3 regions of the Telluria sp. AC161 genome follow, and region 2 is predicted to be linked to each of the others. Evidence: predicted binding sites of a transcription regulator. Region 2 holds the regulator's gene; each other region holds the start of a gene.
What was found. Region 2 encodes HrcA, which represses chaperone genes, less so after heat shock. Its sites were predicted from a motif close to TTAGCACTCNNNNNNNNNGAGTGCTAA; they were not measured.
Positions count from the first base shown of each region.

Region 1 (2,269 bases), 3.8 Mb from region 2:
CGTGCTCGTCGTCGCGCTGGCGCTCACGCTGCCGTTCGCCGGCCTGACTCTGCTCGACAATGTACGGCCGCTGTCCGAGCAGTTATCGGTCGACCCCGAGATCAGTCTGTTCATGCGCGAGGATGTCAGTCGGCCCGATGCACAGGCCTTGCTGCCGCAGATTCGCCAGATCGTCGCACAGGGCAAGGGCGAAGTCATGTTCGTGCCGCGCGAAGAAGCGCTGGAATCGCTCAAGGCCCGCAGCAGCCTGGGCGGCGTGCTGGAAACGCTCGGCGAGAACCCGCTGCCGGACAGTTACGTGATGAAGCTGGGCGGCTTTGCCAGCGCCGGCGCCGCGGCGCAGGTCGACGCCATCACCGAGCGCCTGCGCGCCCTGCCCGGCGTCGAGACGGTGCAGGTCGACTCGGCCTGGGTCAAGCGCCTGGCCGCGCTGCTGGGCATCCTGCGCCTGGCCCTGCTGCTGCTGGCCGGTACACTCGGCATCGTCGTCATCGCGGTGGTGTTCAATACCATTCGCCTGCAGGTGCTGACGCAGAAAGAAGAAATCTCCGTTTCGCAACTGCTGGGCGCGACCAATGACTTCATCCACCGCCCGTTCTTCTATACGGGCGCCCTGCTCGGCCTGTGCGCCGGCGGCGTGGCCCTGGGCGTGGTGGCGCTGGCCTTGCACCCGCTGAATGGCGCCATTGCCGAATTTGCGCGGCTGTACGGCTCACAATTCCAGCTGATGACGCTGGGCGGGCTGGAAATTGCCGGCTTGCTGGCAGTGAGTGCCGGCCTGGGCCTGATCGGCGCCATGCTGTCGGTACGGCGTCACCTGGCGCGGGGGCGCTGACAGCGCTACAGGGGTGACGGCAGCGGCACTCCTACAATATTGCTGAATAAAAAAGATTGATTCAGGGTGTTGAAAACGCCGGAAGTGGCACCACTTCCAGAGCAGGGCGAGGCGGCCGTTGCGCTGCCTCCCCAATTACCTGGCCGTCGGAATGCGCCGCAGTGCGCCCATACTCCTACGGTCACGTCGTACTTCCCTACGCTGTCTTGCGTAGAACTCCTACAGGCCGTCCCAGTCGTACGTGCGCCATTCAACAGAGAGCTTGTCTGTCGCGCCTTACTCTGAACCTGTACGCGATTTCCAGTGTTTATCGGCTCGGTTCTGAGCTGAATCAAACGAATATTCAAGTGCTGTTCTACAGTAAGTTTGCTTGCGGATTTAATTCCTATGGGCAATACTTTGGACAGTCTTAAGTTCTGGCCACGTTCTGGCACTCTCTTTGGGGGAGTGCTAATATATGGTCCAAGGCAATCAAATTTCAAGCAAAAGTATCCGCATGACGAAGCGATGTTCGCTTCAGGATGGTGTCACCGGCATGAGGCCGAGGCCCGTCAGGGTGCAGCAAGATTATTAAAAGGGAAATAAACATGTCCGCACAATCCGCATTGGTCCCGACCGGCAATCGTGCTCTGGGACTAGGTTTCACCGGCAATCTCGGCAATATCGATGCGTATATCTCGGCAGTGAACCGCCTGCCGATGCTGACGCACGAAGAAGAGATGTCGCTGGCAAAGCGGCTGCGCGACGATAACGATCTCGACGCAGCGCAAAAGATGGTGCTGTCGCACCTGCGCCTGGTGGTGTCGATCGCGCGTGGCTATCTGGGCTACGGCCTGCCACACGCCGACCTGATCCAGGAAGGCAATATCGGCCTGATGAAGGCAGTCAAGCGTTTCGACCCGAACCAGGGCGTGCGCCTGGTGTCGTACGCGATGCACTGGATCAAGGCCGAGATGCATGAGTACATTCTCAAGAACTGGCGCTTGGTAAAGGTTGCGACGACCAAGGCGCAGCGCAAGCTGTTCTTCAACCTGCGCAGCAACAAGGTGGGCCTGGACGCGATGTCGCCGGGTCAGGTCGATGATCTGGCCAAGCTGCTTGGCGTCAAGCGTGAAGAAGTGATCGAGATGGAAACCCGTCTGTCGGGCCGCGATATCGCGCTCGAGTCGCCAACCGACGACGAAGACGACAAGTTTTCGCCGATCGCCTACCTGTCGTCGGAGCAGCAAGAGCCGACCAAGGTGCTCGAAGCGCAGCAAGTCACGCGCCTGCAGTCCGAAGGCCTGGAATCGGCGCTTGGCAAGCTGGATCCACGTTCGCGCCGCATCATCGAAGCGCGCTGGCTGGCCAACGACGACGGTTCGGGTGCCACACTGCACACGCTGGCGGAAGAATTCAGCGTGTCAGCCGAGCGGATTCGCCAGATCGAGTCGG
Region 1 is NZ_OZ409861.1:290,019-292,287, reverse strand. It holds gene ftsX (permease-like cell division protein FtsX) at 1-835, shown strand, start outside; gene rpoH (RNA polymerase sigma factor RpoH) at 1,423-2,269, shown strand, end outside.
Region 1: a site for HrcA is predicted at 1,263-1,289, ahead of rpoH (RNA polymerase sigma factor RpoH). Genes of this name have one in related genera too.

Region 2 (2,269 bases):
GTGGCCGCCGAGTCCGTTGCCACCGGTGGCGCCGGACGGGTCTGGTTGCGCCAGGACGCGCAGCCGGACAGCGTCAGCGTGCAGACGAGACCTGCCGCCAGCACCGCCTTGGCGGAAAATCGATGGGATACGGCTTGTTTGACGCGCATAGGTAACCTCAAATCGTTCGAGCGGGAGCTTTCAAAACGCTATATCATAAAGCACTCCGCCAATATGCGAGTAACAAACATGAGTAACAATCCGACCGACCTGAAGGCAAGCGGCCTGAAGGCCACGCTCCCGCGCCTGAAAATCCTGGAAATCTTCCAGAACAGCGCCGTGCGTCACCTGACTGCCGAAGATGTCTACAAGATCCTGTTGGCTGAAAACATGGACGTCGGCCTGGCTACCGTCTACCGCGTCCTGACGCAATTCGAGCAGGCCGGCCTGCTCAACCGCAACCACTTCGAAACCGGCAAGGCCATCTACGAACTCAATGCCGGCTCGCACCATGATCACCTCGTCTGCGTCACCTGCGGCCGGGTCGAAGAGTTCTACGACGACGAAATCGAGCAGCGCCAGAAAATGATCGCCGAAACCCACGGCTACACGATCGTTGACCACGCGCTGGCGATCTATGGCAGCTGCCCGCAGTGCCAGGCAGCGCGCAAGGCAGGCTGATCATCAGCGGCCCTGCAGGGCTGGCCAACAAAAAAGGGCGCACCGGATTTTCCCGTGCGCCCTTTTTACATCTAGCAAGCTTACGGCTGGCTCAGTGCGTTCGACAGCAGCTTGGCGGTGATGTCGACGATGGGAATCACCCGCTCGTACGCCATCCGCGTGGGGCCGATGACGCCCAAGGTGCCAACGATGCGACCATCGACGGCGTACGGCGCAGTGACCACGCTCATCTCGTCCATCGGGACCAGATTCGATTCGCCGCCGATGAAAATCTGCACGCCGCCGGCCTTGCTCGACATGTCGAGCAATTGCATCAGGCCAGTCTTTTGCTCGAACATCTCGAACATCTGGCGCAGCGAACTCATATTCGACGACAGGTCGGTCACCGACAGCAGGTTGCGCTCGCCGGAAATGACCACGTCGTCGCTGTCGGCCATCGCTTCGCTGCCGGCCTCGACTGCCGCATGCATCAGGCGTCCCATGTCGTCGCTCAGTTGCCGCAATTCGCCACTGAGGCGTTGGCGCACGCCGTCGAACGACTGGCCGGCAAAATTCTGGTTCAGGTAATTGGCCGATTGCGACAATTGCGTCGGCGTGTAGTCGACATCGGTCAACAGCAGGCGGTTTTGCACATCGCCACGGGGGTCGACGATCACGAGCAGGATGCGCTTTTCGGACAGGCGCAAGAATTCGATCTGCTGGAACACCGATTCGCGGCGCGGGCTTTGCACCACGCCGGCAAACTGCGACAGCGACGAGAGCATCTGGGCTGCGTTGGCGATCAGCTTTTGCGGATGCTGCAGCGGCAGGCGCATGCGCTCGGCGCCGACCGTCGTTTCATCGAGCTGCTTGACGGTCAACAGGGTGTCGACAAACACGCGGTACCCGCGCGGCGTCGGGATTCGGCCAGCCGAGGTGTGGGGACTGGCAACGAAGCCCATGTCCTCGAGGTCGGCCATGATGTTGCGGATCGTCGCGGGCGACAATTCCAGGCCCGACAGCTTGGACAGCGCGCGCGAGCCGACCGGCTGGCCGTCGGCAATATAGCGTTCGACAAGCGCTTTGAGCAGGGTTTGGGCACGGTGATCGAGTTGCATGGTTCCGGGAAGCGTCTTTTTCTGTGGTGCTGGGATGAGAATCAAATTGGGGCGCGGCACGGCAGCGCAAGGCCTGCGGTCCGTCCCAGTGTTATACGCGCATCCGCGCAGATCCGTGTGGCAACTCGTGCGGTGGCTCCTGTGACGGCTCGTGCCCGGCATCGAGCCAGTCGAGCAGCGCATCGATGCTGGCCACCTCGACATCGGGCCGCACTTGGTCGGCCAGCTCGTTGATCTTGCCGCTGCGGTTCATCCAGGCGGCGCGCAAACCTGCCTGCTGGGCGCCCTGGACATCGAGCAGCAGGTCGTCACCCACATACAGGGTGTCGGCCGGCAGCACCCCGAGTGCAGCGCAGCCTGCCAGGAAAATCCCCGGATCGGGCTTGGCCGCGCCAAAGTCGCGCGCCGCCACCGATGCCTGGAACTGGTCGGCCAGGCCAATGGTGACCAGGTCGGCCACGCCGTTCGTGACCGAACCCAGCAGCGCGCGCTGCCGGAGCCGCGCGAGGCCC
Region 2 is NZ_OZ409861.1:4,055,707-4,057,975, forward strand. It holds gene ACZ0AJ_RS18065 (outer membrane protein assembly factor BamE) at 1-149, opposite strand, end outside; gene fur (ferric iron uptake transcriptional regulator) at 229-660, shown strand; gene hrcA (heat-inducible transcriptional repressor HrcA) at 741-1,757, opposite strand; gene ACZ0AJ_RS18080 (HAD family hydrolase) at 1,849-2,269, opposite strand, start outside.

Region 3 (2,269 bases), 590 kb from region 2:
CGAGCGTGACCTTTTCGAGCGTCAGCCCGACTTCTTCAGCGATGACCTGGCCGCCGGTCAGGACAGCGATGTCTTCCAGCATGGCCTTGCGACGGTCGCCAAAGCCTGGAGCCTTGACGGCGACGGTCTTCAGGATGCCGCGGATGTTGTTGACGACCAGGGTCGCCAGCGCTTCGCCGTCGATGTCTTCAGCGACGATGACCAGTGGACGGCCAGCTTTTGCGACTTGTTCCAGTACCGGCAGCAGGTCACGGATGTTCGAGATTTTCTTGTCGCACAGCAGGACGAATGGGTTTTCGTGCACGGCGACTTGCTTGTCCGGGTTGTTGATGAAGTACGGCGACAGGTAGCCGCGGTCGAACTGCATGCCTTCCACGATGTCCAGCTCGTCGTTCAGCGACTTGCCGTCTTCCACGGTGATGACGCCTTCCTTGCCCACTTTTTCCATCGCTTCAGCGATGCGCTCACCGATCGAGGTTTCCGAGTTGGCCGAAATGGCGCCGACTTGTGCGATCTCTTTGGTGGTGGTGGTTGGCTTGGCGATCTTGCGCAGTTCTTCGACGGTGGCAGCAACTGCCTTGTCGATGCCGCGCTTCAGGTCCATCGGGTTCATGCCGGCGGCAACAAACTTCATGCCTTCGCGGACGATGGCTTGTGCCAGCACGGTCGCGGTGGTGGTGCCGTCACCGGCGTTGTCGCTGGTCTTGGAAGCAACTTCCTTGACCATCTGCGCGCCCATGTTCTGCAGCTTGTCTTTCAGTTCGATTTCTTTGGCGACCGAGACACCATCCTTGGTGACGGTCGGCGCGCCGAACGAGCGCTCGAGCACGACGTTACGGCCTTTCGGGCCCAGGGTGACTTTGACTGCATTGGCGAGGATGTTGACGCCTTCGACCATCTTGGCGCGCGCTGCGTCGCCGAATACTACTTCTTTAGCTGCCATTTGTTATTTCTCCGAAATGTTCGTGAATGGGGTCAGAAATTACAGTGCGACGATCGCGAGGATTTCTTCTTCGCGCAGCACCAGCAGTTCCTGGCCATCGATCTTGACGGTCTGAGCGCCATACTTGGAGAACAGCACGCGATCGCCGACTTTCACTTCCAGAGGGCGGAGCTGGCCGTTATCTTGCACTTTACCGTTACCAACGGCGAGAACTTCGCCTTGGTCCGGCTTCTCTGCCGCGGCATCAGGGATGATCAGGCCGGACGCAGTTTTGGTTTCCTGGTCGAGACGCTTCACGATTACGCGATCGTGCAGAGGGCGAAGGTTCATGCAAAACTCCTTAATATTCAATGGTTTAACTGGCGTTTTTGACACCGTCGCAGCAAGCATTGTGAATGCTGCGCCGGTCTGCAAAGAGTTGTTAGCACTCTCGGCTAACGAGTGCTAATTATAGGGACGATAACCTGCCTTTTCAAGGCGCATGATGGTGAAATCATTTTAAACATGTGATATAGCGCAATGATGACATTGGCATATTCGCAATGTTTGCCGTCGCTTGTCCGCCGCTCGTGGAACGACGGAAGGCCGGCAGCGTACACCGCTGACCAGATTGACGCCGCACGCTAGTCTGCTATTACTGCCGCACGGCAATGAGCACCGGTTGACGGAAAAAGCAACTCGATCCTATAGTGTCGGATGATTTCCGAATTCCAAGACCTTTCAGACAAAATCGACCGGCTTGCGCAACTGACCCAGTCATTGCGCGCCGAGAATTACCTGCTGCGCCAGGCCAATACCTTGCTCAGCGCAGAAAATCTCGCGTTCAAGGAACGCCTGATCGAGGCGCAGCGCCGGGTCGAAGCGCTGCTCGACGAATTGCCGAAGCCGCCGGATGCGTCGGACGCCGAAGCAGAACCTGGCGCAGATGCGCCCCGCCAGGAGGCGCCGCCTGATGCCGATGCACCGGTGTCGCCGCAGCTCGCCCACACGCACCGTCAGGGGGCACTATGATCCATCTCGACGTCCATATCATGGGCCAGTCCTACCGCCTGGCATGCCGCGACGGCGAACAGCGCACGCTGCGCGAAGCGGTGAGCTACCTCGATGGCAAGATGTGCCAGCTGCGCGATTCGGGCAAGGTCAAGGGCACCGACCGCATCGCCGTGATGGCGGCGCTGAGCGTGGCCGCCGAATTCCTGTCGGTGAAGTCGCCGCAGGGACCGCTGTCGGACATGTCGATCCTCGAGGTCAAGCAAAAACTCGAGTCGATGCACACGGTGCTGGACCGCGTCCTGGCTGACCAGGAAAATCTGGCCTGAAAGGCCG
Region 3 is NZ_OZ409861.1:3,465,888-3,468,156, reverse strand. It holds gene groL (chaperonin GroEL) at 1-943, opposite strand, end outside; gene groES (co-chaperone GroES) at 983-1,273, opposite strand; gene ACZ0AJ_RS15550 (hypothetical protein) at 1,640-1,954, shown strand; gene ACZ0AJ_RS15545 (cell division protein ZapA) at 1,951-2,262, shown strand.
Region 3: a site for HrcA is predicted at 1,365-1,391, ahead of groES (co-chaperone GroES). Genes of this name have one in related genera too.